One region of the Dorea sp. AF24-7LB genome, then DNA from elsewhere that is predicted to be linked to it. Evidence: riboswitches for the same ligand, from Rfam matches in the RefSeq annotation. Region 1 holds a riboswitch; the other holds the start of a gene.

The links. A riboswitch is a leader RNA that binds a small molecule or an ion and turns the genes downstream of it on or off. The one in region 1 is predicted to bind FMN.
Region 2: it holds a riboswitch for FMN, as region 1 does, so the genes downstream of both, ribD (bifunctional diaminohydroxyphosphoribosylaminopyrimidine deaminase/5-amino-6-(5-phosphoribosylamino)uracil reductase RibD) here and DWY31_RS03460 (ECF transporter S component) in region 1, are expected to answer to the same signal.

What each region holds. Positions count from the first base shown of each region.
Region 1 is NZ_QUFR01000002.1:201,453-217,075, forward strand. Features, by position in the region: gene DWY31_RS03400 (protein-ADP-ribose hydrolase) at 1-5, opposite strand, end outside; gene DWY31_RS03405 (DNA-deoxyinosine glycosylase) at 1-522, opposite strand, end outside; gene DWY31_RS03410 (hypothetical protein) at 588-1,115, opposite strand; gene DWY31_RS03415 (J domain-containing protein) at 1,106-1,771, opposite strand; gene DWY31_RS03420 (DUF5685 family protein) at 1,783-2,640, opposite strand; gene hydE ([FeFe] hydrogenase H-cluster radical SAM maturase HydE) at 2,895-3,944, shown strand; gene hydG ([FeFe] hydrogenase H-cluster radical SAM maturase HydG) at 3,971-5,392, shown strand; gene hydF ([FeFe] hydrogenase H-cluster maturation GTPase HydF) at 5,496-6,776, shown strand; gene DWY31_RS03440 (extracellular solute-binding protein) at 7,126-9,015, opposite strand; gene DWY31_RS03445 (ABC transporter permease) at 9,019-9,855, opposite strand; partial or broken gene DWY31_RS14310 (ABC transporter ATP-binding protein) at 10,354-11,433, opposite strand; gene DWY31_RS03455 (helix-turn-helix domain-containing protein) at 11,497-12,030, opposite strand; gene DWY31_RS03460 (ECF transporter S component) at 12,321-12,956, opposite strand; FMN riboswitch at 13,122-13,246, opposite strand; gene DWY31_RS03465 (YitT family protein) at 13,350-14,258, opposite strand; gene DWY31_RS03470 (Tex family protein) at 14,315-15,623, opposite strand, start outside.
Region 2 is NZ_QUFR01000009.1:86,079-101,701, reverse strand. Features, by position in the region: gene DWY31_RS10085 (LrgB family protein) at 1-323, opposite strand, end outside; gene DWY31_RS10080 (CidA/LrgA family protein) at 320-697, opposite strand; gene DWY31_RS10075 (RrF2 family transcriptional regulator) at 701-1,141, opposite strand; gene DWY31_RS10070 (LysR family transcriptional regulator) at 1,281-2,195, shown strand; gene DWY31_RS10065 (5-methyltetrahydropteroyltriglutamate--homocysteine S-methyltransferase) at 2,371-3,489, shown strand; FMN riboswitch at 3,545-3,659, shown strand; gene ribD (bifunctional diaminohydroxyphosphoribosylaminopyrimidine deaminase/5-amino-6-(5-phosphoribosylamino)uracil reductase RibD) at 3,936-5,045, shown strand; gene ribE (riboflavin synthase) at 5,027-5,719, shown strand; gene DWY31_RS10050 (bifunctional 3,4-dihydroxy-2-butanone-4-phosphate synthase/GTP cyclohydrolase II) at 5,801-6,997, shown strand; gene ribH (6,7-dimethyl-8-ribityllumazine synthase) at 7,103-7,564, shown strand; gene DWY31_RS10040 (MATE family efflux transporter) at 7,648-8,124, shown strand; gene DWY31_RS10035 (flavodoxin family protein) at 8,288-8,905, shown strand; gene DWY31_RS10030 (MATE family efflux transporter) at 9,008-10,366, opposite strand; gene DWY31_RS10025 (molecular chaperone Hsp90) at 10,562-10,918, shown strand; gene DWY31_RS10020 (HAD family hydrolase) at 10,988-11,656, shown strand; gene DWY31_RS10015 (PucR family transcriptional regulator) at 11,721-13,295, shown strand; gene DWY31_RS10010 (amidohydrolase family protein) at 13,490-14,842, shown strand; gene DWY31_RS10005 (M20 family metallopeptidase) at 14,857-15,623, shown strand, end outside.

The DNA of each region.
Region 1 (15,623 bases):
GTCATGAATATCACTCCGTAAATATAGTCGTATCCCGGCGTATGCTTCATACAGCTGTTCATAGCTCGTCCTACAGTTTGCCGGGCTGGTGGACGGAAGCTGTATGATTTCCATTCCTGTCTGCGCTTCACAGTAGCGTCTGTATAACTGCGCTGCCTTTGTTCCGGTTGCATAAATCTGTTCGATTGGTGCATAATCCAGTATCCGGTGCATATCGTTTGGTGTCGGATTTTTTATAGAGGCATCATCCGCGCCGTGGATCTCGCATCCTGCCAGCACATCCCATATGGCAATTCCGTGCTTCAACGCAAGTGCTTTCTTCTCTTCGATCGTCTCCGGTATCGGCTCTTTACATACATCCGCAATGACTTTCCAGAATCGATTGCGCGGATGTCCGTAATAAAATCCATTTTCCCGCGATTTTGGAGACGGCATCGTCCCAAGCATTAATATTTTTGAATGGCTGTCAAATACCGGTTCAAACGCATGTGTAATGTATTCCGTTTCTTTTTTTGCTGCCATGATTGCTTCCCCTTTCGTACATTTACCACGGGGTCTTATCTTTTTTCTGCTAAAGCCCGGCTCTATTACCACCGATTTCTTATCTTATTCCACAAGCTGCCCTGTACATATTCATAAGCTCTGTCATACAGGAAAAACGTAATCTGTCCTGCTGCCACAACACCCGCAAACATCCATACCGGAAGCGTTCTTGCAAATAATAATTTCTGAAAAAACCAGATACCCGGAAGATACATAACATTAAATACCAGATACTTGACAATCCAGAAAGCCACTGACTGTCTGCGTATATTTTCTTTTTTGCGGATTTTGAAATATGCCCACTCGTTAAATAAAATATACAATCCCATTGCCGCGTAAGTAAGGATGTAAAATTTATTCGGTGTCACAAAAAAGCCAAGAATGAGTGCGCCCACATAAAATGCCAAACTCATCTTCGCTCCTGCCTCCCGATATACAATTCCAACAAAATACGATGCCCCGGCAAGAAGGAACAGCGTATTGCTTTCTATGATATTGCCCAGATACAGGCACACAATGGTCACTGCAAGCATCAGGCCTGCAAATGCCAGTTTTCGCGTTCTTACATGCATGTGCAAAGATCGCCTCCCATACATTCACACATAGTATCCGCAAGCCAGAGATCACAGCAAAAATTTCCGGTACTGCAAGTTCCCGCAGAGCCATAACCGCCACCGTACGGATTTGACTGATACTGTCTGCCGGCATAGCTTAACTGGTTCATAAGCTGACGATACTGTAAATTATTTGGTTCCATATTTACTGCTTTTGCTGCATGCTCCTGCGCAAGGACATTGTTTCCCATACCCGCATTCGCTGCCGCACTCAAATAATACCATTCTGCATTTCGATCTTCCATACGGTTCAGCAGGTTCAGTGCCTCCTGATAACGACGATTATTGATAAAATTATAAACTGCCTGACGCTCTACACTAGTCGTACCGCCCGCACCGCCATAGCCACTATTTCCATAGCTACCGCTTCCTGTAGTATAACTTCCGGCATTCCCATATCCGTAATGATAACCGCCACCATTTTCACGTTCTTTTACAATCGTGTCATACGCTTCCTGCACTTCTTTGAATTTCTCTTCTGCAAGATCCTTGAGCGGATTGTCTACATTCGCATCTGGATGGTACTTTCTTGAAAGTTCTCTGTATGCTTTTTTTATTTCGTCATCCGTGGCTTCCGGTGATACACCGAGTACGTCATATGGATTTTTGTTCATTTTCTAACCTCTTATTCTTTCCTGTCTTGTTGGTCTTCTGTTGTCTTCTTTTCTTTTTGCTTCTGAAGCTTTCTGTAACGCTTCCACACTCCATCATATAATATATTTCGTAAAATGTCTATGTCTACGAGCAGCGGGAGCTGTTCAAATGCCGCACTTGCTTCACCGAGCATCATGCAAAGCATATTCCGGCAGCGTTCTTCATAATCCGGCTCCCTACAGATATTTTTCAGTGGATTATAGCTGCCTTCTTTCAAATCATTATCCAAATCGTCATAAGCATCCATAATATAAATATATTTACCAAGGTAAAATCCCATGCATCTTAATTTTTCTGCCCAGTGATCTTCTCTATAGATAAAGATTTCTGCCATAAGCCTGCCAAAACATCCGGCCGGCTCATCAATCATCGTCGATCCGTTCTTCTCATAAATGCTTAAGTTCTGCAGTTCTTCTCTGATCACCCGGCACTGCCTTGGATATTTTTGAATTGCCTTTTGCACACGGCGTTTTAATGCCTTGCTCCCGATCAACGCAGAAGCTTTGTGCTCGTCCTCCCAGTCATCAACCAGGTGATAATATGCCAGGATCAGATTCATATCTGCTGCATATTCAGTAAATTCATTATTTAAAAATAATTGCTTTTTAAATGGATGAACCTTGCATCTGCCTCTGGTTACATCCGGCTCTTTCTCATACAAAGAAGTCAGTATAATGATCAAAAATGTCATATCGTAGGTCAGCGTAAGCTGTCCGAGATGCCCATAATCTCTCTTCAATTGCTGACAGAGTCCGCAGTAATACCCTTTATATTTATGAAATTCTTTTACTTTCAGCTCTGGTTCGTAAGCCGTTACATATCCAAACATTTCTTTTCTCCTGCTTATGCTGACTGGTATTATAACAGATTTTGTGGAAAGTGACTATATTTTCATTGTGAAAGTTTTATGTTCATGGTATAATCACAATACATTCGTACTAATTGCAAAGGAGTAACCCTGCGCAAAAAGGCGTTCAGAACGTAAGTGCATTTTCAATGCCGTTTAAAGAAAGGAGTCTTGTAACCCCTTTTTAAGCTAACTCTGCCTGACGCCATGTGCGTCAGGTTTTTTAGTGTAAAATTATGGAACATTTGAAAATGCTGATCGACAAACTGAAAAAAGAACAGGCGCTTACGAAAGAGGAATGGGTAGAGCTGATTGAGGGGCGAAATGCCGAACTTGCCGAATATCTCTTCGCACTTGCCCGCGAAGAACGGCACCACTATTACGATCACGACGTATACGTCCGGGGACTGATCGAATTTACCAATTATTGCAAAAACGACTGCCTTTACTGCGGTATACGAAAGAGTAATTCTAACGCAAAACGGTACCGTTTAAGCGAAGAGGACATTCTCTCCTGCTGCGGGACCGGTTATGAGCTTGGTTTCCGCACCTTTGTCCTGCAGGGCGGTGAGGATGGATTTTACACAGATGAGAAGCTGGTACACATCATTTCCCGGATCAAGGAATTATACCCTGACTGCGCACTGACGCTTTCCATCGGTGAAAAATCCCGTGAAAGCTATCAGGCTTATTATGACGCAGGTGCTGACCGCTACCTGCTCCGTCACGAGACTGCAAATGCTGCTCATTATGCAAAGTTGCATCCTGCTTCGCTAAGTGCCGCGAACCGTCAGCAATGTCTGTGGGATTTAAAAGACATTGGTTATCAGGTGGGAACCGGTTTTATGGTCGGTTCACCGTATCAGACAGCGGAACATCTGGCTGAGGATCTTCTATTTATTAAGAAGCTGAATCCACATATGATCGGCATCGGACCATTTATTCCACACCACGATACGCCATTTGCCGATGAAAAAGCCGGAACGCTGGAACTGACACTTTTTATGCTGGGACTTTTGAGACTGATGCTCCCGAAAGTGCTGCTTCCTGCCACAACAGCGCTTGGCACGATCCATCCGAAGGGACGGGAACTGGGGATCCAGGCAGGCGCCAATGTCGTAATGCCAAATCTGTCGCCGGTGAGTGTCCGCAAGGATTATTCACTGTACGATAACAAAATCTGTACCGGAGATGAAGCTGCAGAATGTCGTTTCTGTCTGGAACGTCGCATGAAATCTATCGGTTACAATATTGTCACTTCGAGAGGTGACTCGTTGAACATTTAACAACTTATTTTATGGAGGAACATATCATGTATGATGTAAATTCAAAATGCGCGGATGATTTTATCAACCACGAGGAAATCTTAGAAACACTTGCTTATGCAGATGAAAACAAAAACAACAAAGAACTGATCGAATCATTGATCAAAAAAGCTTCTTTAAGAAAGGGCTTATCTCACAAAGAAGCTTCTGTTCTGTTAGCCTGTCAGGATGACGAGCTGAATGAGAAAATCTTCCGGCTCGCCGAACAGATCAAAAAAGATTTTTACGGAAACCGTATTGTACTTTTTGCACCGTTATATTTATCCAACTACTGTATCAACGGCTGTACTTACTGTCCGTACCATATGAAAAACAAACACATTGCCAGAAAGCAGTTAACACAAGAAGAGATCCGCAGAGAAGTTATCGCACTGCAGGATATGGGGCACAAACGTTTGGCACTGGAAGCGGGTGAAGATCCTGTGCACAATACAATGGATTATTATCTGGAATCCATCAAAACGATTTACGATATCAAGCATAAAAACGGTGCAATCCGCCGTGTCAATATTAATATTGCCGCAACGACAGTCGATAACTACCGTCTGTTAAAAGAAGCCGGAATCGGTACTTACATTCTTTTCCAGGAGACTTATCACAAAGAAAGTTATCTGCAGTTACACCCGACAGGACCGAAACACGATTACAACTATCATACAGAAGCTATGGATCGTGCCATGGAAGGCGGTGTAGATGATGTTGGTATCGGTGTGCTCTTCGGACTGGATAAATACCGCTATGAATTTGCCGGACTTCTGATGCATGCAGAACATCTGGAAGCTGCATTCGGCGTTGGTCCGCACACGATCAGTGTGCCGCGACTGCGTGATGCAGATGATATTGATTCCAGCTCATTTACAAATGGAATCGATGATGATACATTTGCAAAAATTGTTGCATGTATCCGCATCTCGGTTCCGTACACAGGCATGATCATTTCCACACGTGAAGGAATGAACACCCGTGAACGTGTTCTTCACCTTGGTATTTCTCAGATCAGTGGTGGTTCCAAAACCAGCGTTGGTGGATATTGTGAACCGGAACCGGAAGATGCAAAATCCGAACAGTTTGATGTCGTTGACAACCGTACGCTGGACGAAGTCGTACAGTGGCTGATGCAGATGGATTATATCCCAAGTTTCTGCACTGCCTGTTACCGTGCCGGAAGAACCGGCGACCGCTTCATGTCTCTGTGCAAGAGTGGACAGATCCAGAACTGCTGCCACCCGAATGCACTTATGACACTGGAAGAGTACTTAATGGACTACGCTTCACCGGTAACGAAAGCAATCGGTGACAAGCTGATCGATAAGGAAGTGCTGAATGTTCCGAATGAGCAGGTACGCAAGACGGTACTGGAGAATTTAAAACTTATCCGCGAAGATAACCGCCGCGATTTTAGATTCTAAAAAAGGGGACGGGGCTTTTCTAGAAAATCCCCGTCCCCTTTTTTTACCTTTTGTTTATCCACAACTCATCCACACAATTTATCCACAGAAGGAGGATTTCTTTATGAGTATGAACAATACACCTTCCGCTGAGCGTGTACACATCGGGATATTCGGACGCAGGAATGCCGGGAAATCCAGTGTGATCAATGCCATGACCGGGCAGGATCTGGCGATTGTATCAGATGTAAAGGGAACGACCACTGATCCGGTTTTAAAGGCGATGGAGCTTCTTCCGCTTGGTCCGGTTGTCATGATTGACACACCGGGGCTTGATGACGAGGGCGAACTTGGAGCGCTCCGTGTGCAGAAGGCTTATCAGATATTGAATAAAACAGATATTGCTGTTCTTGTTATGGATGCCACTCTTGGTATGACACCGGAAGATGAGGCTATCTTAAAACGAATCCAGGCGAAAGAGATTCCATTTCTGCTTGTGTTTAATAAGACGGATCTGCTTACCAGTGATACGCAAATCCAAAATACAGACGGTTACAGAGTCACTTCCGCACCAAATACTTCCATAACAGCACTTCGAAGACAAACTGCTGAAAAATACGGTATCCAGGAAGATCTGATTTTTTTTGTCAGTGCCTCTGATATGGATCACATTTATGAATTGAAAGAAAAGATTGCTTCCCTTGCCCCGTCCGATGACAATGACCACCGGATCGTAGCAGATCTGATCCACCCCGGAGATTTTGTTGTGCTTGTCGTTCCGATCGATAAGGCCGCGCCAAAAGGCAGACTGATTCTCCCACAGCAGCAGACAATCCGGGATATTTTAGACTGTGGTGCTACGGCGATTGTTACAAGGGATTCCGAACTGGAAGAAACCCTAAAAAAACTCGGGACAAGGCCTTCGCTTGTCATCACTGACAGCCAGGCATTTGCAAAAGTCTCCAAGCTGACACCTGCCGATATACCGCTTACTTCTTTTTCAATCTTATTTGCAAGATATAAAGGAAATCTGGATACGGTTGTACGCGGTGCCAGTGCACTTGATAAACTTTCAGACGGTGACCGTATCCTCATCTGTGAGGGTTGTACACACCACCGTCAGTGCGAAGATATCGGGACGGTAAAGCTTCCGAACTGGATTCGTGAATACACGGGGGAAAATGTGGAATTTGATTTCAAGAGCGGAACAGAATTTCCACCGGATGTGGATAAGTATCAATTAATTATCCACTGTGGTGGATGCACACTGAATGAGCGTGAAATGAAATATCGTCTGAAATGTGCAGAAGATGCCGGTGTACCGATCACAAACTACGGAACTGCAATTGCATATATGAAAGGAATTCTGAAGCGGAGTACGGCGATATTTTCCGAGGATCTGTAATTTCCTTGATACCGGGAGCTTTTCGCTCTTCATTATCATAGAAGAATCTTATTTACAGACTTTTCTTCACAGTCGAGGGATTAATATGACAGAAACTGTTTGAACTGTGTTAAAATATAATTTTCAAATTCTTCAGCACATTAACGACCGGTTATATTAATAATGCATACTATAAGAGCCTGAACTTTCTTAAGCTATTTCCATTATTTTATGGATTATCACTTTGAAGTCAGGCTCTTATTCCTTTTCTCAGTCCATTCCTTAATCCGAGAATCTCTATTCACTTATTACCTGCAGCAATCTTTCCCCTTGCCAATACTTACATATATTGGATGTGCCAAAAACCTATCTACTTATTACTTGCTGCAATCTTCACTTTGCTCCACAGATTGCTGATGATCTTCTTCGTCTTCTCATTGTATTCAAAGACTTCATCTTTTTTATTATCCGTTCTCGGAATATATGCGTCGATTCCTTCGAACTCGCCACCTTTGCCGTGTAAATCCTCCATAACCTTTTTGTTGGCAGATGTATAGCCAACATAGCTAGAGTTATCATATGCGCCGTCGTAATCACTTGCATAATTGATAAATGCATGCGCAAGTTCAACGTTTTTGGCATTTTTCGGAATAACCATCGCATCGGACCACTGATTTGTTCCGCTGTCTGGAAGATAGTATCCCATTTTCGGATTTTCCGCCATGACATAAGTTGCATCTCCGGAATAGATAAGTCCCAGCGCTTTTCTCGCCTGTGCCATATTATCGATGATCTCATCCGTCACGATCTCCGGCTTCATCGTTCCCACGCATTTCAGGAGCCACTGGTAAGCCTTATCAATCTCTCCCTGATCACTGGTATTCATCGAATATCCAAGTGACTTTAACGCCATCATGAAAGAATCTCTCTCTGAATCATACAGGTAAATATCTCCTTTGTATTTCTGATCCAGGAAAATGTTATAACCTTCTTTTTTCAAATCTTCTTCGGATACCTTTGTCTTGTCATAGACAATCCCGACAGTTCCCCAGAAATACGGAACCGAATATTCATTTTTCGGATCATATGGCAGTCCTTTGACCGCTTTATTCAGCTTATCCATACAGGTCAGCTTTGATTTATCCAGTTTTTGTAAATATCCTTCGGAAATCAGACGCTCAATCATATAATCACTCGGAACGAGAATATCATACGCTTCTTTATTTGCGACTTTGATGTACATCTGTTCATTGGAATCAAAGTTCTCCAGCATAACTTTCGCACCGGTTTCTTTTTCAAAGTCCTGAATGATATGTTCACCGACATATTCTCCCCAGTTATAAATCCTGAGTGTCTGTCCTTCAAACGGACGTTTGTTCTGTGCTCCACCGAACTGCGCAACACATATGACCGCAACCAGCGCCGCACAGACGGCTGTGACCGGTATCCACATTCTCCTTCTTCTGACTACATCTGTCTTCTTTCTTTTGCTTGCCAGCATTGGCATAATATTGATCACCAGAAGTACGATCGTAATAATCATAACAACAAGCGTAGAAATGGCGTTAATGCTCGGATTCACACGTTTGCTCATTGTATACACCATAATACTTAAGTTCTTTACACCTTGTCCGGTTACGAAATAAGAAATGATAAAATCATCTACGGACATGGTAAATGCAATCAGCGCTCCGGACACGATTCCCGGTGTGATCTGTGGCACAATAACTTTCGTCAGAGCCTGCCACGGTGTCGCCCCAAGGTCCATTGCCGCATCTGCCAGGTTCGGATCCAGTGAGCGGATCTTCGGCATCACGGAAAGCATGACATATGGGATACAGAATGCAATGTGCGCAAGCAGCATCGTCACATAGCCTTTTTCCACACGGAATGTGATAAATAACAGCATAAAGCCAATCGCTGTTACAATTTCCGGGTTCATAAGCGGCAGATTATTGACCTGATCCATCAGATCACGCACAACTTTTTTTGACTTACTTATTCCAATTGCAGAAATTGTTCCTACAATTGTGGAAATAATTGTAGCCAGCACCGCCACACTGAATGTTGTAGAGAGCGCCTCCATCATATCGCTGGAATCCAGCATATGCCGGTACCAGCGCAGTGAAAATCCGGTAAAGCTTGTCAGTGATTTTCCATCGTTAAATGAAAAAATAATCATATATAATATCGGAAGGTAGAAAAAGATGACTGAAAGTACCATCAAGATCTTCCCGATCCGTCGTTTCTTTTGTTTCATCTTTTATACCCCCTTTCCGCCCTGATTATGCTGCTCCACTTTCCGTACAGCCATCATCAGAAGCATCATAATAATCGCCATGATCATAGACACCGCACTTCCAAAATTCCACTCTCCGACTGTGATAAACTGGTTTTCGATCATATTTCCGATGAGGAAATACTGACCGCCTCCAAGCAGCTTCGGAATAAAGAACGAGCTGACTGCCGGAAGGAATACGAGCGTAATTCCATTAATTACTCCCGGCATGGAAAGTGGCAAAGTAATTCTGCGGAAAGTCTGTGCGGGACTGGCCCCGAGATCCGCACTCGCTTCGATCAGCGAATAATCCATCTTGCTTAAGGACGTCTGGATCTGCAGGATCATAAACGGAAGGAAGTTATATACCATACCGAGCAGTACGGCGCCCTCTGTATAGAGAAGCTCTACATTTCCAAGTCCGAAAAATCCAAGTATTTTCTGAAAAATACCACCGTTGCTCAGAAGTCCGATCCATGCGTATGTTCGCACAAGCATGTTGATCCACATCGGCAGTGTAATGCATAAAATCAATATATTCTGTACTTTTTCTGTGCTTCTTGCTATATAATATGCGATCGGATAGCCGAGAAGCAGACATAAAACGGTTGTCTTCACCGCAATCAGTATGGAACGCCAGAGGATTAATAAGAAATCCGGATCGGTAAAAAATTTGGCATAATGTTCCAGTGTGAACGAGAAAGAAATGATGCTGTTGCCTTGATTCATTACAGAATACAGTGCGATCAGTGCCATCGGAAGAACAAGCATCATCACTGCCCACACGATATACGGCCATGCAAGCTGCTGAAAACGTTTCATCTAGTACACCACCTTTGACATGACATGAATATCTTCCGGGAAGAATGTCAGGCCGACCTCCTGTCCTTCCTCCGAATAATCAGTCGTATGGATCTTAAATTCGCGACCGGTTGTTGAAAATGTGATCTGATATACACCTTCTGTCACTTCTTCCGGTTCAAAGTCATAATCTACACTGATGTCCACACTTTGATCTTCATCGCTTAACTTCCAGCCCTGTGCATTTGCCCATGTTTTCAGATCTGTATCCAATGCCTGTGAATCATTGATCTCATCTACTGTTTTGAAGAAGTTGAACGCCATAACCGCTTCATTTGCCTTTTCATTCTTAACGAACGGCTGGTTGACTACAAAGATTGTTCTCTCGATGCTTGTTCCATCTGCGGTTGTAAATGTAACCGGATACTGTCCTTCTTCTTTCTCCAGTTCGTATTCTACTTTTGCAATGGATATATAATCATCTGTCTCTACTTCCCATGCCTGCGCATTGGAGAACGCGATAATCTCTTTATCATCCATTTCTTCCACATCGTCAACATCAACATAGAAGTTGTTTGCACTGATTTTTTCTTTTCCGTCTTCACTTGTCACTTCGTGGTTGCGGATGACACGCATATTTACCGTAACGCTGGTCCCCGGAACTGTCTCCACCATGATTTCATAATGAACACCTTTGAACAGCACACTCAAAACTTCTCCGGTCATCTTACCGTCTTTTACATCTACAATATCAATATCTTCCGGACGGATGACAACGTCTACTTTTTCATTCTTCTTAAATCCATAATCCACGCAGTCAAATACAATATCATCAAACATGACTTTATAATCATCTATCATCGTTCCTGATAAAATGTTGCTTTCACCGATAAAGTTCGCTACGAAACGGTTTGCCGGTTCATTGTAAATATCCTGCGGCGAACCGATCTGCTGGATCTCACCATTTTTCATAACAACGATCTTATCCGACATCGTAAGTGCCTCTTCCTGATCATGTGTTACGAAAATAAAGGTGATACCGACCTCCTGCTGGATCCGTTTCAACTCATACTGCATCTCTTTTCTGAGTTTCAGGTCAAGCGCAGCAAGCGGCTCATCAAGAAGCAGCACTTTCGGCTCATTGACAAGCGCTCTTGCAATTGCAACACGCTGCTGCTGGCCTCCTGAAAGCAGTGTTGTATTCTTGTCTTCAAATCCTTCCAGTCCGATAAGCTTTAACATCTTCATGACTTTCTGGTCAATGATGTCTTTTCCGACTTTTTTTATCTTAAGCCCAAATGCAATATTTTCATAAACACTCAGATGTGGAAAGAGTGCGTATTTCTGAAACACCGTGTTCAGTTCCCGCTCATACGGCGGCTTATTACTGATCTCCTCGCCATCAAAAATCACACTTCCTTCGTCTGCTTCCAGGAATCCTCCCAGAATCCGAAGAAGTGTTGTCTTACCGCAGCCACTTGGCCCGAGCAGTGTTACAAATTCATTTTCATAAATGTCAAGATTGATTCCTTTTAACACAACCTGGCTGTCAAAACTTTTGACAATGTTGCGGAATTCAATGATCTTATTCTCTTCCATCTCACGTCTCCCTTCTATAATCTGTCAGCTATAATATCTCAGCCTTTTATCGTTCTCGTCTGTTTAAAACATCGGCGGGTTGGTGATCCACAATACTTTTGCTTCCCCGCTCCCATGATTATATAAATAATGGCTTCTGGAACCATCCATATAAAACGTTTCCTTCGCCTTTACTTTATATTTCTTCTTGCCACGCACAATTGTTATGCTGCCTTTTAATACATAGCCAAATTCTTCTCCCTGAAACGCCGACACTTCCCGGCTTTTCTGATGTGGCGCCAATGTTAAAATAATAGGCTCCATCTGGTTCTTTTGTGCATTAGGCACAATCCACTCAATCTGAAAACCTTCCTGTTCATCCACAAAAAAATCCTGCTGTCCGAATACAATCTGATGCTCTTCTTCCTCATGGAAAAAGTCTGACAGATTACTTCCAAGCGCTTCCAGAATATCTTCCAGCGTTGCGATACTCGGCGTTGTCAGATTTCTCTCCACCTGGGACAGAAAGCCTTTTGACAGCTCGCTTCTGGATGCCAGATCATTCAGCGTCAGGTCATTTTGCAAACGCAGTTCTTTCAATTTCTTTCCGATATCCACCCTATCACCTCCGAGATATATTTTCGTTCTGGAGTTTTCTATTACTATACTTTATGTTCAAAATTACCGAACAAAGTTTATTATACACGGTTACGGGAATATTTCAAGAGATTCACAGATTTTTTGAAGCCTGGTTCTAGTTTTTTTGGATATTTTTTCAAAAAAATTAAAACCTGTATTTCCCACCAGATGGCAACTTGCTGAAAACTGCATTATAATACAAGCAAGGACAGAACCCTAAAAATCAAGGCTCTGTCCTTCTTTTTTTCATCATTATCTAATATTTTCTTCTATCTTCCCATATGGAATATCGGGCTGATCTTCTTATAGATCAAAAATACGATCAACGATACCAGCACACCTTTTAACAGGTTAAATGGCACGATTGCAAAGATTACAAGCGTTGTAACGCTTGTAATGTGGCTGTTCACTGCTGTTCCCATGCCAACCAGTGCATCCATCGGCATCTGGAACGCTTTTGCATAAGCCGGTAATAATACGTATGCATTAAGGAAACATCCAAGGATTGTCATAAATAATGTTCCGCTAATCATACCAACGATAGCGCCTGTGCGGTTATGCTTTTTCTTGTAGATCAGACCTGCCGGTACCACAAATGCGCATCCGATCAGGAAGTTAGCAATCTCACCTACCCCTGCTGTCATGGTTCCATTTACCGCAAAGTTCAGAATGATCTTGATGAATTCAATCGTTGCTCCTGCCAATGGTCCCATTGCAAAACATCCGACTAATACCGGAACTTCACTGAAATCGATCTCGTAAAAAGATGGTGCAAACGGAAGCGGAATCTCGAAAAGCATTAATACTAATGCAATTGCAGATAACATTCCAACCTGTGCCATTACACGGATCTTTGTCCTGTTCTTTGTCTGTGCTGCTGCCATTGTTTTTGTACTTGTACTCATATGTTGGTCTCCTTTAAAATACTTATATTTAGAAAGAAAACTTCCGGAACTATGCATTACATCTTGCTGAAGTTTTTATATAGTAAGAAAATCAATTTCCTATTGCAACAATAAAACCCCGGTATCAAACAAAATACCGGGGTAATAATATTGCTTTTTCTATGCATAACTCTTCTCTCATCCAGACTTTACTGTCGGTATCGGAATTACACCGATTCAGCCGGTACGTATCATACCGGGTCGCGGACTATACCGCCGGTTGGGACTTTCACCCGACCCCGAAGAATCTTTCTCTTTGTTTTTTATTATAGTGCTGTACTTCTTAAATTGCAAGTGAAACTTTTCCGAAGTATTATCTCACACAAACATCCATTATGTCTGACTTTCAAAAATCTAAGACTGTCTGTCACCTGCCGACTTCCGGTCTTCCGGAAGTTCCTGATAACGGATACGTTCGAAAGTAAATCCCTGACCTCGCACTTCATTGATCTGTGTGATCGTAATAAATGCGTACGGATCGATGCTGTGGATCATTTCTTTTGTGGAATACAGTTTCCGGTTCGGAATGATGCACATAACACCTTTCTGTTTTTCATGACGATAACCGTTTTCAATATAGATCATCGTTGTTCCAAGATCGAGCTTGGATAATAAATCTTCCCGGATCTCTTCGTATTTCTCAGATATGATAAACAACTGTATCTGTGAAGTTCCAAGCAGCATCACCTTATTTAGTAGTACCGTTGTCAGCACCAGATTCAAAATACCGTACATCACCTGTTCTGAATTAGAAAAGAGGATCTGTGAAGAAAGCACAATAAAATCAACCACATACATAAGCGGTGCCAGTGGAATATGTGCCACTTTGTTCAGGATCAGTGCTATGATATCGGTTCCGCCTGTAGAAGCACCAACTCTTACAATGATACCAATTCCAATTCCCATAAGCACTCCCGCATAAATTGCGGACAGCAGCTGATTATCTGTCAGCGTTGTAATTCCCGGTATCTTCTGGACAACTGACAGGCAAAGCGGATATAAAAATGTACTTACAATCGTTGTAACTGCAAATTTTTTTCCGAGTATAAAAGCTCCTGACAGGAACAATATGACGTTTACACCTAATAATACAACCGATAGGGACATCGGCACATAATGTGTGATCGTAAGTGCAATACCGGTTGCGCCTCCCATGACAATACCTGTTGGTACGATAAATGCTGCAACTGCAAATGCCAGAATGATATTCCCCAATAATACTCCGGCAAGTGTGAACAATGTTTTTCCCCAATTTTTCTGCATACTAAACACCTCTCGCTTTTTTGTATTTTTTATTAAATTACTTTTGTAAAATTATTTTATTGAATACCTTTCATTGTCAGCTGGATTCTCTTTTTCTTAAGATCCACACTTAAAACTTTGACATCCACGATATCACCAACGCTTACTACTTCCAGTGGATGTTTTACAAATTTCTTATCGCTTAATTCTGAAATGTGTACCAGTCCGTCCTGATGGACACCGATGTCAACAAAGGCTCCAAAATCAATGACATTTCTCACTGTTCCTTTTAATACCATGCCTTCTGTCAGGTCTTTCATTTCCAGAACATCCGTGCGGAGGATCGGTTTTGGCATCTCATCTCGCGGATCTCTTCCCGGTTTCTCCAATTCTTTTACAATATCTTCCAGTGTGATCTCACCGATTCCAAGCTCTTCTGCCAGACGTTTTTTATCACGGATCGTAAGTGATAATCCTGTCAGTTTTCCTCCTTTGATATCATCTACGGAAAATCCCTGCTTCTTCAACAGTTCTTCTGCTGCCGCATAGGACTCCGGATGCACGCTGGTAGCATCTAACGGATTATCTCCGTCCTGGATACGCATAAAACCTGCACACTGTTCAAATGCTTTCGGTCCCAGCTTTGCTACTTTTAATAATTGTTTCCGGTTTGTAAATTTGCCATTTTCTTCACGATATACAACGATATTTTTGGCAATCGCAGAAGAAATACCGGAGATATAGGAAAGCAACGGTGCGGATGCTGTATTCAGATCGACACCGACTTTATTTACGCAATCTTCTACAACACCGGAAAGTGCTTCGCTTAATTTCTTCTGGTTCATGTCATGCTGATACTGTCCGACTCCGATCGATTTCGGATCGATCTTCACAAGCTCAGCAAGCGGATCCTGCAGTCGTCTTGCAATGGACGCTGCACTTCTCTGCCCGACATCAAAATTCGGGAACTCTTCTGAAGCAAGTTTACTTGCCGAATATACAGAAGCTCCTGCTTCATTTACAATGATATACTCTACTTTTTCCGGAATCTCTTTTAATAACTCTACGATAAACTGCTCAGATTCTCTGGATGCAGTTCCATTTCCTACTGAGATCAGTGATACGTGATACTTCGGAATGATCTTCTTTAATAAATCTTTGGACGCCTGGATCTTCTTCGGTGTTGTCGGTGCAGTAGGATAGATGACTGTTGTACCGATAACTTTTCCGGTCGGATCTACAACTGCAAGTTTACATCCGGTTCGGAATGCCGGATCCCAGCCAAGCACGGTTCTTCCTGTGATTGGAGGCTGCATGAGAAGCTGCTCTAAGTTCTTTCCGAACACTTCGATTGCTCCATCCTCTGCTTTTTCCGTCAGTTCACTC
Region 2 (15,623 bases), on a different contig from region 1:
GAACATAAGGATGCAAAAACTCCGGAGAAGATTCCACATATGACAGCGGCCAGATTTTTCTTCAGCAGCTCGAACTGTTCATACAATGGAATTGCCAGACAGACGGTTGCAGGCGTGAGCAGATAACTCAGGTACTGTGCGCCACTGTAATAAGCTTTGTAATCAATGTGGGTGACCGCAAGCAGGGCGATAATAGATGCCACAGAGATGAGGAGCGGGTTCAGTATAGCCAGCTTAAACTTGCCCTGTAGGGCGTGACCAAAGCCATAAGCGATCAGACTTATTGTGACGCCGAAGAAGACAGAGTTTTCAAAAAAATTCATGAGTCCTTCCTTTCCTGATTGTCTTTGCTTTTTGAAAAGCGGATAAATGCCTGTGTCGTGTGACCGGCGACAATCATAACAAAGATGGTAGATAATACCGTTATAATAAGGTAAGTTCCGATTTTGGAACCAATGGTTTTCCAGGATTCAATCAGACCTACGGCCGCAGGAATGAACATGAGTGGCATGATTTCTATGAGAAATTTGCCGGAATCCTTCACGGAATCAATATGTACAATTCCAAAATGCAGACAGAGAAGCATCAGAACAAGACCGTAGATACTTGCCGGAACCGGGAGAGGAATCAGATAATTCATAATCTCTCCGATAAAAGAGATGGCAAGAATAATGCCAAATTGTTTAATAAATTTCATTTGTTACAACTCCTGTGATTGATTTTCTGTTGTTTGACCAGAGCGATTTTCCAAAAGGTCGGCTAAGGTAATGCCAAAAAAGAAATCATGCACCATAGAATCGAATTTTTGCCACATTGGTAATGTGAGACAGCACGAAGCACGGTCACAGGATTCAGCATCCGGTGCAAGACAGGCTACGGAAGATAAATTACCTTCGGTAAGCATGAGAATCTCGCCAACGGTATAGTCTTTCGGTGCGCGTGTCAGCTGATATCCGCCGCCTTTTCCACGCATACCCCGTAATAGTTTCTGTTTTACAAGTGTTTTCAGGATGATCTCCAGATATTTTTCTGAGAGTTCCTGCCTTGAGGCAATTTCCTTCAGCGGAATATAACGCTCAGGATCCTGCATGGCAAGATCTAACATAACGCGAAGGGCATACCTGCCTTTTGTAGAAATCATATTTTTTTCCTCCAATCATCAATAACCTATTATAGCGGAGGGTAATAGGGGATTCAAGACAAGAATCAAAAAAAGTTGACAATGAAAGGAAAAAGAAAGTATGATAACACCAAATGCCACACAGGAAGGAGCAGGGAGGATGACACTGGCACAATTAAAATATGTAGTTACAGTTGCAAAGGCAGGTACGATGACAGAAGCTGCAAAAGAACTGTTTATTTCACAGCCGAGTCTGACAAAATCAATCAAAGAGCTGGAAAAAGAAATGCATGTGCGGATCTTTGATCGGACCAACAAAGGAATTGTTGTATCAAAAGACGGTGAAGAATTTCTTGCATATGCAAGACAGGTGTTGGAACAGGCAGAACTTCTGGAAGAAAAATACATGAATAAAAGTGCCAGAAAACAGGAATTCTGTGTATCGACGCAACATTATTCTTTCGCAGTAAACGCTTTTGTTGACTTGATTAAAGAATATGGAAATGAAAAATATGATTTTTCTCTACGCGAAACGCAGACATATGAAATCATTGAAGATGTGGCAAGTCTGAAAAGTGAAATCGGAATCTTATATAAGAACTGCTTTAATGAAGCGGTGATCGACAAGCTTCTGAAGTCGAATGATCTCCGCTTTGAGAGACTGTTTGTCGCACGACCGCATATTTTTGTAAGTTCCGGAAGTCCGCTTGCAGGCAGGAAAAGCGTGACAATGGAAGAACTGAAACCATATCCGTACCTGTCGTTTGAACAGGGAGAGCATAATGCATTTTATTTTTCGGAGGAAATATTCAGCATGGTAGAGCGTCCGAAAAATATTCGTGTAAGAGACCGGGCAACATTATTTAATCTGCTGATCGGTCTGAATGGATATACGGTGTGCAGTGGTGTGATTGATGAAGATCTGAATAGTTCAGACATTGTTGCAGTTCCGCTGGATGAAGAAGGTGAGATGGAGATTGGAATTCTGTTGCATAAGAAATTTCATCCGAGTAAACTTGGAGATGCGTATCTTAAGGCACTGCGGAAATATGCTACAAATCCGCTGTCACCATAGTTTTTTAGAGTTTAATTATAAATAATGCGTATAAGAAATAGTTGCTTGATATAGCTTAAAGTTATGACAAACAACTATTTTTGTGTATTTTACGAATAACAGGAATGCCGATATAATAGCCATTGTACACAAGATACCAAAGCAAATAAAAATAGATTACAGAGGAGGAATTACAATGGCAAAACAGAACACACCATTTCGATATGATTATGTAGGAAGCTTTTTGCGTCCGGAAGCGCTGAAAGTGGCAAGAAGCAAATATGAGGCAGGAACCATTACAAAAGAAGAACTGACAAGTGTAGAAGATCAGGAAATCCGCGCACTGGTTGAAAAACAGAAGGCAGCAGGATACAAAGTGCTCACAGACGGAGAGTTCAGAAGAGCAACCTGGCATCTGGATTTCATGTGGGGATTTGACGGAGTCGGACACAGCAAAACAGAGACAGGACTTCCGTTCCACGGGGAAGCAGCTATGATCGATGACACTTACCTGACAGGAAAAGTAGCTGTAACAGGAGAGCATCCGTTTGTAGAGCATTTCCGTTTTGTGAAAGCACTGGAAGATGAAAACACAGTTGCAAAACAGACAATTCCTGCTCCGGCACAGTTTTTAGAACAGATGATCATGCCATTTGCAATGCCGAATACGAGCAAATATTATGAAGATACAGAAGAATTGGTGCAGGATATTGCAGAAGGATACCGTAAAGTGATCAAAGATCTGTATGCAGCAGGATGCAGAAATTTACAGTTAGATGACTGCTCCTGGGGCATGCTGGTAGATCCAAATGCAAAAGCATTTTTCGGAACAGATGAAGAAGGATTGGAAGCGATCAAAGAGCAGCTTGTTCGTATTAATAATCTTGCAATTGAAGGAAAACCAGAGGATATGATCATCAATACACATGTATGTCGCGGTAATTTTCATTCTACTTATGCAAGCAGCGGAGCATATGACAGCGTTGCAAAAGTATTATTTGCAAGAGAAAATGTAGACGCATATTATCTGGAATTTGACGATGAGCGCTCCGGTGGATTTGAGCCATTGGCAGCCGTATCGGGCGAGAAGAAAGTTGTACTCGGACTTGTGACAACAAAATCTGCGCAACTGGAAGACAAAGACAAGATCATTGCAAGAATTCATGAAGCTGCAAAATATATACCACTTTCCCGTCTGTGTTTAAGTCCGCAGTGTGGATTCGCTTCCTGCGAGATTGGAAACAAACTTACAGAAGAAGAACAATGGGCAAAACTTGCACTCGTTAAAGAAGTAGCAGAAGAAGTGTGGGGATAAAACTCTCTCTTGACAGATTCTTGCGCAGTGCTATAATAAAGGCAGTCAATTGAATAACTATCTTCAGGGCAGGGTGTAAGTCCCTACCGGCGGTAAAGCCCGCGAGCCGTAAGGTATGATTCGGTGAGATTCCGAAGCCGACAGTATAGTCTGGATGAAAGAAGATGAGAAGAATCTTTGATAAGCAATACGAAGAATCAGATTTGAACATTTAGCTCTGGAATGAACATCCATTTCAGAGCTTTTTATATTTTATATCTGATAAAATAATCAAAAGAAACTTTTAAATGTCTTGAATGAGGTAGAATTCAAGGCATTTTCTTTTTTGTTATGGCGACGAGGAAAATGCGCCATGCTTGAATGGTTGCATTTAACGACCCGCTAATCAGCAAATAAAACTCGCAAAACGTGTTTTATTGCTGTAGAAAACAGGAGGTGAAAAAGGAATGACAGATGAGAAAGAATTTTATATGCAGCGTGCGATTACGCTTGCTGAAAAAGGAAAGGGAAGAGTGAACCCGAATCCGCTGGTAGGTGCTGTGGTTGTCAAAGACGGAAAGATTATCGGGGAAGGTTATCACGAATATTATGGCGGACTGCATGCAGAGCGCAATGCATTAAAGAACTGCAAAGAATCTTCGGAAGGAGCAACTCTTTATGTGACTTTGGAACCTTGTTGTCATTATGGAAAGACGCCGCCATGTACGGAAGCAATCTTAGAACACAGGATTCGAAAAGTTGTTGTAGGAATGACAGATCCGAATCCTTTGATGGCAGGAAAAAGTATTGCGCTTTTGAAATCAAAAGGCGTGGAAGTAGAAGTTGGGGTTCTGGAAAAAGAATGCATGGAACTGACACATATTTTTCGGAAATATATAACAACAAAAATTCCTTATATATTAATGAAATATGCAATGACGATGGACGGAAAGATTGCAACTGCAAGCGGAAAATCCAAATGGATTACCGGTGAGACGGCAAGAATGTGCATTCAGAAAACAAGACTGGAATATCAGGCGATCATGGTAGGAAGTGAAACAGTCAGAAAAGATGATCCGCTTTTGACCTGCCGGATTGCCAATGGAAAAGATCCGGTCCGTATCATTTGTGATACGTCACTTCGCACTTCAACGGATTCGCAGATTGTGAAGACAGCAAGGCAGGTAAGGACAATTTTTGCAACATGTGAAATAAACCGGGAGAAAATAGAACTTTATCAAAAAGCAGGCTGTGAAGTTCTGGTGGTCAGTAAGAAGAATGGGAAAATAGATCTTAAAGAGCTTGTACAGAAAATCGGAGCACTTGGAATTGACAGCATTTTGGTGGAAGGAGGCGGCACATTAAATGCAAGTGCATTAGAAGCACAGATTGTGGACCGTGTACAGACTTATATTGCACCGAAGATTTTCGGGGGCACCGGAATCGGACCGGTAGGCGGTATGGGCGTTGATGAACCGGCAGATGCATATCAACTGGTGAACAGTCGGCTCAAACAGATCGGAGAAGATTTTTTAATAGAAAGCGATGTGAAATATAAATGTTTACAGGAATCATAGAAGAGGTTGGAAAGGTAAGCAGTATCCGGACAGAAGATGCCTCAATCCGTCTTCAGATCCAGACAAAGGAAATATTAAAAGATATTCATATAGGAGACAGCATCGCCGTCAACGGTATTTGTCTGACAGTGACGAAATATGACACGGACAGTTTTTGTGCAGATGTTATGCATGAGACAATGAACCGGACTTCCCTTAAACTTCTTAGAAGAGGAAGCAAAGTGAATCTGGAACGGGCAATGGCGGCAAACGGAAGATTTGGCGGTCACATTGTCAGCGGACATATCGATGGGACAGGCACAATCCGCAAAATGCAAAGAGACAGTATTGCAATATGGTATACGATTGAAACAACAGCTGGGATACTACACTATATAGTAGAAAAAGGATCGATCACAATCGATGGAATCAGTCTGACAGTAGCGGCAGTTGACGATAAAACCTTTCAGGTATCTGTTATTCCACATACACTGAGTCATACTGCATTGCAGGAAAAGAAAGTGGGGGATCCGGTAAACCTGGAAACAGACTGTATCGGAAAATATGTGGAAAAATTCTTGCGGGAAAGGAACAGTAATTTGCAGAAACCAGAAGGAAATACAGATAGAAAAAATGGTAAATCTTCAAAATCAGGTGGAATTACAGCAGAATTTCTGGAACGTTACGGGTATTAACAGACAGGAGATCAAGAGGAAACTGTCGATGACAGGTTCAGCAGAGAATTAATAATTTAGTCAAATAGAAGGAGAGAAACTATGAAATTTCAAAAGATAGAAAATGCTTTACAAGCATTGCGGGATGGGAAAAATATTCTTGTTATGGATGACGAGACCAGAGAGAATGAAGGTGATCTGATCTGTGCGGCACAGTATGCGACAACAGAAAATGTAAACTTTATGGCAGTGCATGCGAAAGGGCTAATCTGTATGCCGATGAGCAAAGAAGTAGCAGCAAGCCTTTCACTGGCACCAATGGTTACACACAATACAGATAATCATGAAACTGCGTTTACCGTATCTATTGACCATGTGGATACAACAACCGGAATATCAGCAGAGGAACGTGGATTTACAGCAAGAAAATGCATTGAAGACGGTGCAAAACCGGAAGATTTCAGGCGACCGGGACATATGTTCCCGCTGGTTGCAAGAGACGGCGGTGTACTGGTACGGAACGGACATACAGAAGCAACCGTAGATCTTATGCGCTTAGCCGGGCTTAAAGAATGTGGGTTATGTTGTGAGATCATGAGGGAAGACGGTACGATGATGCGTACAAGCGAATTAAAAGCATTTGCAGAAAAACATGGAATTCCGACAATGACCATCAAAGAGCTGCAGGAGTACAGAAAAGTAAAAGAAACACTCGTTTCCTGCGAGGCGGTAACGAAGATGCCGACAAAATACGGATTATTTACTGCGTATTGTTATGTGAATAAATTGAATCAGGAACATCATATTGCGCTTGTTATGGGCGAGATTGGAGAGGGAGAAAATGTGTTATGCCGGGTACATTCGGAGTGCCTTACCGGAGATGTATTTGGATCTCTCCGTTGCGACTGTGGACAGCAGTTTGACTGTTCCATGAAAGAAATTGCAAAAGAAGGACGCGGAGTACTTTTATATATGCGGCAGGAAGGACGCGGAATCGGTCTGGTTAATAAATTAAAGGCTTATTGTCTGCAGGATAATGGAATGGATACACTGGATGCAAATCTGGCACTGGGATTTGAGGCAGACCAGAGAGAGTACTATATCGGAGCACAGATTTTAAGAGAGCTTGGAATCCATTCGCTTCGTCTTCTGACAAACAATCCGGATAAAGTATATCAGCTCCAGGATTACGGAATGGAGATCAGCAAGCGCGTGCCGATCCAGATGGATGCAACGAATTATGATTTGAAATATTTGAAGACAAAGCAGGAACGTATGGGACATTTATTACAATTTTAAATAGACAAAACAGAGAGATAATTTTGACAGAAGCAGATTGTTCAGGAACAATACATAAATAAAACAGAGCTGGAAATGACTCTGAAAAAGAAAAGAGGATAAGACATGAATACATTAGAAGGAAAATTAGTTGCAACAGACATGAAAGTAGGAATCGTAGCAGGACGATTTAATGAATTTATCACATCAAAGCTGGTAGGCGGAGCAATGGATGGATTGCTCAGACATGATGTGAAAGACGAAGATGTAGATATCGCATGGGTACCGGGAGCATTTGAAATCCCACTGGTTGCATCGAAAATGGCAAAAAGCGGAAAGTACGATGCAGTGATTTGTCTTGGCGCGGTTATCCGCGGAGATACAACGCATTATGATTACGTTTGCAATGAAGTGTCCAAAGGAATTGCGACAGTTTCCCTGGAAAGCGGAATACCGGTTATGTTTGGAGTGCTTACAACAGAAAACATTGAACAGGCAATTGCGCGCGCCGGAAGTAAAGGCGGAAATAAAGGATATGATTGTGCACTTGGCGCGGTTGAGATGGTTAATCTGCTCAGAACAATATAAGCGAGAAGGAAGTAGCAGAAAATTTATATTTTCCTTTACCTGTTTATGCGAAATGATATAAAATATAAAGTACAAAAACCTGCATGAAAGGTCAGAGAGGAAAAGAAATAAATGAAGCAATCATTTTTTTCAAAGGATCCGGTGTTTTACCGGTCCTTTTTCAAGTTGATGGCAGTGATCGCATTGCAGAATTTGGTAGCATACAGTGTCAACATGCATTGAAAGCCCCCTTATTGTCTATGTACCGGTTAAGTGCGCAGGCAACTTTATATGCAGATCATTTTATGATGATCATGAGTGTGGTTATGGTTGGAATGGCGTATCAAATGCCGGTTGGAGTGGGGCTCATTCAAGGTGGTGGAGATACAAAATTTTCCATGTATCTTAACCTGATCTCGGTTTGGGGGATTGTCATGCCATTATCCTTTTTAACTGCATTTTACTGGAAACTTCCAGTTGAAATAGTAGTGATCGCAGTTCAGTCAGATCAGATATTTAAGTGTCTGCCGATTTTTCTGCGTTTTAAAAGTTATAAATGGATTCATAAGCTAACAGGCTAACTCCCTGATCTTTGGATCCTTCTTTCAATTATATTTATAGTGACAAAGATTGCACTAAGCCACAGGTAGTTGGTGATGTGTTTAGTGGTAACGTGGTTGTCAGTGTATTTGTTGTATCACTGCTGTTGAGTTTATTATTACCAAAAGAAGGAGGAAGCATAGGATGAAAGTATTAATGATCAATGGAAGTCCACATGTAAAAGGAAACACAAAAGTTGCTTTAGAAGAGATGGTGAAGATTTTTCATGAAGAGGGAATCGAGACAGAGATTCTCGATATCGGAAACAAAGACATCCGAGGATGTGTTGCCTGTTATACATGTATGGAAAAAGGAAAATGTGTTTTTGATGATATTGTAAATGAATCCGCAGCAAAATTTGAAGCATGTGACGGTCTTGTAATTGCGAGTCCTGTTTATTATGCATCCGCAAATGCAACATTGATCGCTTATCTGGATCGTCTGTTCTACAGTACACATTTTGATAAGACGATGAAAGTCGGAGCCAGTGTAGTTGCCGCAAGAAGAGGCGGACTTTCAGCGACTTTTGATGAACTGAATAAATATTTTACAATCTCCGGAATGCCGGTCGCATCCAGCCAGTACTGGAACAGTATCCATGGAAGAGAACCACAGGAAGCTTGTCAGGATGCGGAAGGACTGCAGACAATGCGTACACTTGCAAGAAATATGACATTCTTAATGAAGAGTATCAAGCTTGGAAAAGAAGCATATGGACTGCCGGAAAAAGAAGCAAGACGGGGAACAAACTTTATACGATGATTTACAGTCATCAAATGATGTCGCACGAGAAAGGGCGTATTTACTCGCTGTCATAAAAAAGGATTCGAGAAATGAAATCTCGAATCCTTTTTTACGCGATCATTATTGATTAAATAGTTTATTCCTTGTGAGGAAGTATGCAGTCAAAACCATTGTTCCGGTAAGTACCCAGGAAATCGGGTAAATCCAGATCAGCAAAGTGTAATTGTGCCAGATACGGATGGCAGTTGCGATCCAGATCAGACGCAGAACACAGGAACCAAAGACTGTAAGTGCGGCAGGTGTCATTGAGTGTCCCATTCCACGAAGTGCAGCGCCGCTGATTTCATAAGTACTTGTCAGAAGTTCCAGAGAAGTAATAATCACAAGGCGGATCATTGCATAGTGGATGACATCCGGATCTGTCGTATACAGACCGATAAAAAAGTTACGTCCGAGAACAAAGACCATACTTAAAATCCCGCAGAAAATCATACTTGCAAGCATGGCTTCCCGAAAGACTTTCTTGCAACGGTCATACATTTTTCCACTGTAATTCTGACTTGTGAAAGTCACTGTTGTCTGTGCAAATGCATTTACGATAAAATAAGTAATGTATTCAAAATTTAACGCAGTAGAAGATCCGGCAATCGCCTTTGAGCCAAAACTGTTGATGGAAGACTGGATACAGACATTGGCAACAGAAAAGACCATGCCCTGCAGTCCGGCAGGAACACCGATTTTTAAAATACGGATAAGTTCCGAAGTGTTGATTTCGAGCTTTTTAAAAGAAACCCGGATCGGTTCTTCTTCATGCAGTAAAAACCAGATGACAAGCAGTGCACTTACACCATTTGCAACAACTGTAGCAATACCGGCACCGGCAACATCCATGTGGAAACCGGCAACAAGCAGGAAATTTAAAATTACATTTACCACACCGGAAACAATTAATGCCAGAAGTGGTCGTCTTGTATCTCCGATACTCCGAAGAATCGATGCGCCGAAATCATAGAGCATCATGAATGGCATACCGAGAAAATAGATCCGCAGATAAACGGTTGCCAGATGAAGGACATCCTTCGGTGCGCCCATGAGCAGCAAGATTGGATGTGAAATGATCTGACCAAGCAGAAGTAATAGTATTCCGCTTATAAGTGCCAGCGTAACGGCAGTATGTACAACGCTTGGAATCTTTTGCTGATTGCCTTCGCCGATATAGCCGGCGATGATTACATTTGATCCAAGTGAAATGCCGGAAAATAATGTAACCAGCAGGTTAATAACAGCCCCATTGCTGCCAACGGCAGCGAGCGCTTCACTTCCAGCAAAACGACCGACAACGGCGACACCGACAGAATTAAATAACTGCTGCATGATACTGCAGGCGGCGAGCGGAAGTGCAACGATCAGCATATTTTTGAAAATTTTTCCATGGAGCATATCCATCTGGCGCGATTCTTTTTTCGTAGTTTCATTCATATTATTAAATCTCCTGTTAAAATCGATCAATTTGTATTTATAATTACAGTAAAGTACTATAATTCTATCTGGCAAATACATTATAGATTTCAGAAAAAAGAAATACAACCCTGATTGCAAAATTATGCGGATATGCTTATAATCTGAAATAGAGAATTCCGGCAAGGGTGATAAAAGAAAGGAAGTAGTGTAGAAATGACAGAGAACGTAAAAACTTATGTAACAGAAAAAACAAAAGAACTGATCGCGGCAACATCCTGCTCAGCAGAAGCAAAAGAAGCAGCAAATGCATGGCTTGAAGCAGTTGGGACAGAGAAAGAAGCAGAAGTAACAAAGAATTATATTGCAGAACTGGAAGAAGATATCATGCCGATCGATGGACTGATTGCATTTGCAGGATCTGATATGGGAGCAAAAGTATTCGGAGATGCTGCAAAAGGTGTACTTGCTCATGCAGAAGAGATCAAAGCAGCAGGTGCGAAGTATTGTGACTGTCCGGCATGTGCGGCATGCGAAGCAATTCTGGCAAAGAAAGAAGAGATATTAGCATAATTGCGATGATGTCAGAAATCTTGATATCATAAATAAAAAACTGACATAAGAAACAGAAAGGTTTACAAGATGATAAAAGCAGTTATATTTGACATGGATGGAGTACTGATCGACACAGAGCCACTGCATTACCGATGCTGGAAAGAGATCTTAAAAGAACACTATGATGTGGAGTTTGATTATGATATTTATTTACCATGTATCGGATCAACCAGACAGTTTTTCAGAGATCTGGTAAAGGAGCATTATGGAGTGGATTTTCCGGATCTGGATGAAATGAATCGGATTATGAAGGTGAAGAAATCACAGATTGTTAAGGCAGAAGGATTTCCGGAGATGCCAGGAGTAGAAAATGCTTTAAAACAATTAAAAGAAATGGGATACAAGCTTGCAGTTGCTTCTTCCTCACCAGAGAGTGAGATTATGGATGCAATGACAAGACTTGGTTTGATGCCGTATTTTGATAGTATTACAAGCGGAGATCATGTAGAACATCCAAAGCCGGAACCGGATACGTTCCTGCTTGCGGCAGAACGGCTGAATGTTCCGACAGATAACTGCCTTGTCATTGAGGATTCTACGAATGGCGGCAGAGCAGCACTGGCAGCGAAGATGGATTGCGTATGGCTGCATAATCCACACTCCGGACATCAGGACATCCCGAATGCAATTCTGGAGATCCCGGCGTGGACGGAAGATGGCATAGAGAAGCTGGTTAAGCTGATACAGGAAATGTAAGAAAAATAGTTATTGCGTTGATTAACAGACAATAAAAGCGGTTTAGAGGAACGCGGGTGAGAAAATGATAAGACTCAGAGATATTCTTGCCATGGATATATTTCGGGATTTTAAGATTATAGCCGGGAAAAACGGCAGTGATCGAGAAGTGAAAACGGTCAGTGTTATGGATGCGCCGGATATTTATAAGTGGATGAAAGGCGGTGAGTTTTTGATTACATCTGGTTATGTAGTCAAAGATCAGCCGGAATATTTAGCTTTTCTAATTGAAAATCTGGACAAACATGGAGCATGTGCTCTGGGAATAAAGTTAGACCGGTTTATTTATGAATATCCGCAAGATGCAATAGAAAAGGCAAATAAATTGAACTTTCCCATTATTGCTATTCCATTCGAATTTGCATTTACAGATGTGATCAATCCAGTGCTGCAGGAGGTGATTAATCATCAATCCAGAATCCTGCAGTATTCGGAACGAGTGCATCAGGCTTATACAAAGATGGTATTGGAAGATAAAGACATTTCTACTATTTTATCTTTTCTGGAAGAACATATTCATCAGGAAGCCGCATTTGTAGATACCTGTTTTGATAAAACTTATTATACGAAAGACACCGCCCAGGGGAGAATAGAAGAAACAGGGCGGTATCGGATTCATATCAATGAAGAAGAATACGGATACCTTGTATTTGGAAGTAAATGGAACGACTATGATGAATCCTTTCGGGATTATTATCAGATTGCGATTGAGCAGGCGGGCACTATTTTAATATTAAAATTACAGAAAAAACTTACAGCGCGCCAAATTGAAGCTGATTACAGAGAGCAGTTTGTGCAGGACATGTTAACCAGAAATATTAGCTCTAAAGAAGAAATCATAAATCGTGCGATGATCTATAACTGGGATTTTTATCTTGGTGGAGTCGTATTTATTGTAGATATTGATCATTTTAAAAAACAGTATTTAAAACATCTGGATGAAAATGTAAACAGACGTATGATGGAAATGATGACACGGGTTTTGTTAATCAGCAAACAGCGTGTCGGACAGGAATATGCACACTATGTGTATAGTAAATTAAGTGATCAGATTGTATTTATTATTACGGAAAAATACGAGGATGAAGAGACGTTTAGAGGAAACTTAAAGAAACTGGCAAAGGAAATTAAAGATGAGATTGCTCGTGTAATTCCATTTACGGCGACTATCGGAATTGGAAATTACAGAAAAGATATAAGCCAGATTCATGACAGTTGGGAAGAAGCCAGAAAAGCGATAGAAATTATCCGTAGTATGGAACGTGAAGATACGGTTGTATTTTATGATGAACTTGGGATTTTTAAGTTGCTGTCACTGGTAAGTCATAGTGCAGAAGCGAAAGAGTTTGAAAAACAATATATCGAAAAAATTTGTACATATGATCGAAAGCATCATACAGATATGATGGATACTTTTATTGCTCTGGTAACGAATGGATGGAATTTAAAAGTAACTTCAGAAAAGTTATTTATTCATTACAATTCTATGAAATACCGATATCGTAAACTGGGAATGATATTAGAACTGGATCTGCAGGATCAGGAAGAACGTTTAAATCTGGAACTCGCATTGAAGTTATATCAGATGCATGAAAAATAAAAATATACAGCTAATAAATTTTGTAAATAGGAATTTATTAGCTGTATATTTTTTCGAATATTTTTCGCTGTTGTCCACTTGGTACAATAATTTACTGAGAAAATAGTATCAAAAAGATGAAGAAAGTCAAAATAAAGTCTGGTATACTACGTCACATAAATAACAATACAGTATTCAAAGAAGGAGGCAGACAAATGTACGAAAACAAAGTAGGATTTTTGGACGGAGCACTGGCAACTGTAAAAAAGAATCAGATGCAGGATACAATCGGGCAGATACAAAAGAGCGGACGGTTAATTTTAAAGGGCGGACATGTTGTTGATCCAAAGAATAAAGTAGACAAACAGACCGATATCCTGATTGCAGATGGGATTGTCTGTCAGGTCGCAGATGATATCGCAGCAGAGACCGGTGATCGCGTAATTGATTGCGAAGGACTTACTGTTATGCCGGGATTGGTTGACATGCATTTACATCTTGGCGATTTATTTGAAGTAAGTACAAATCCAATTTTCTGTGCAGCAGAAGATGGCGTGACATTAGGATTATCACCGGGAGCCGGAAATACATTTATGGCACCATCTCTTCTTGGTGCGGAAGTAGATCATGGAGTTCCGATTAACCTTGGCGTTTATCTTGGAGCTGCAAATGTACTTGGAACACAGATGTCAGTAGATGAGTTGATTCGTATGTTTAAAGGCGAGATAGATGCAGATACATTATCTACAAAGATGACAAGAAATGGAATTACCAATACAACGGCTGCTTTAACGGTTGGAATTAAAGATCATATGGGACATTTTATTATGTCTGATGAAAATATTGATAAGATTTATGAAATTACTTCAAAAGCAAATCTGATTTATATGTCCCATACACAGGACCCAGAACATGCGGAAAGACTGGTATCACTTGCAAAAGGACGTCCATTACATCTGGCACATGCTACAGCGGCAGGATGTGGAACACACATGGGAGCAGCAGAAGGTATGAAACGTGTTCTTGATCTGGTAAATGGAGACAATATTTCCGCAGAGTTTGTTACAACCATGCTTCGTGCAGGACGAGGAAGTCGTGAAGGGCTTCAACTTCCAAAAGAATCGCAGAAATTAGCATATGATGCATTGGAATCAGGAAAAGTAAAGATTCTGATTTCGGATGGACAGAATCAGGGAACAATGAAAGGATTCGGGGATACACGAGATAATATTCCGGCTATTATAGAACTTTCACAAAGTGGAGTTTTAAGCCTGAGTGATGCAGTTGCGACAATGACCTGTAATCCGGCAGCGTTAATCGGAAATAGAACAGCAAATAATTGGTGGACAGATAAGATTGGTCATCTTGGTGTTGGCGCACTTGCAAATGTTACAGTTGTAGATATGGACGATAAACTTGCAACGTACACAATCGTAAATGGAGAAATTGTATCCTTTGAAAACCGTGCGGTGAGAAGAAACTGTGGAGCAGGTGGATGGATTAGCAAATTTGGTATGGTAAGAAAGACCGGAGTAGGTGAGCTTGTAATGTTTTCGTACCAGAAATAAAGGGGAGAAGACAGTTGAAAAAAGAAAATGATAACAAGTATGCACAGATAACAACTGAACAATGCAAACAAATTCTTCAGAAATTGGTGCAGATCAATACTTGCCAGCCGGAAGGAAATGAAGGGAAACTTGCGGATGTCATATTAGAAATGTTACCAGAAAACATCGTATATAAAAAAATTAATCATTCAAAAACCCGAGCGTCTCTGATCATAAAAGTAAATGGAGAAACAGAGGAAGGCGGTATCGCATTTGTCGGTCATATGGATACGGTTGCATGTGGAGATTACAGTCAATGGAGTTATCCGCCACATGATGCTATTGTAAAAGGTGATATTCTCTATGGACGCGGATCTGCTGATATGAAGGGTGGAGACGCGGCCATGATATTGGCATTAAAATGGATGCTGGAAACAAAAAAAAGACCAAAGAAACCTATTTATTTCTGCTTTACTGCGGATGAAGAAAGTAAGGGAAGCGGAATTTGCGGAATTGTAGAAGATGGTACGGTGAATAAAGTTGATGAAATAATTATATGCGAACCTTCAGATGAGAAAATAGGTACTTGTGAAAAAGGTGCATTTTGGTTGAAAATTACGGTGCAAGGGAAGCAGTCGCATGCATCCAGACCAGACCTTGGGATTAATGCTGTTGAGTATGTAGAAAAATTAGTCGCAGAGTTAAAAGAACAAGTGGAAACCGGGGAGCTGCATCCGATTCTGGGAACGACAACAGCATCCGTTACAAAACTGTGTGGCGGAATTATGACGAATATTATTCC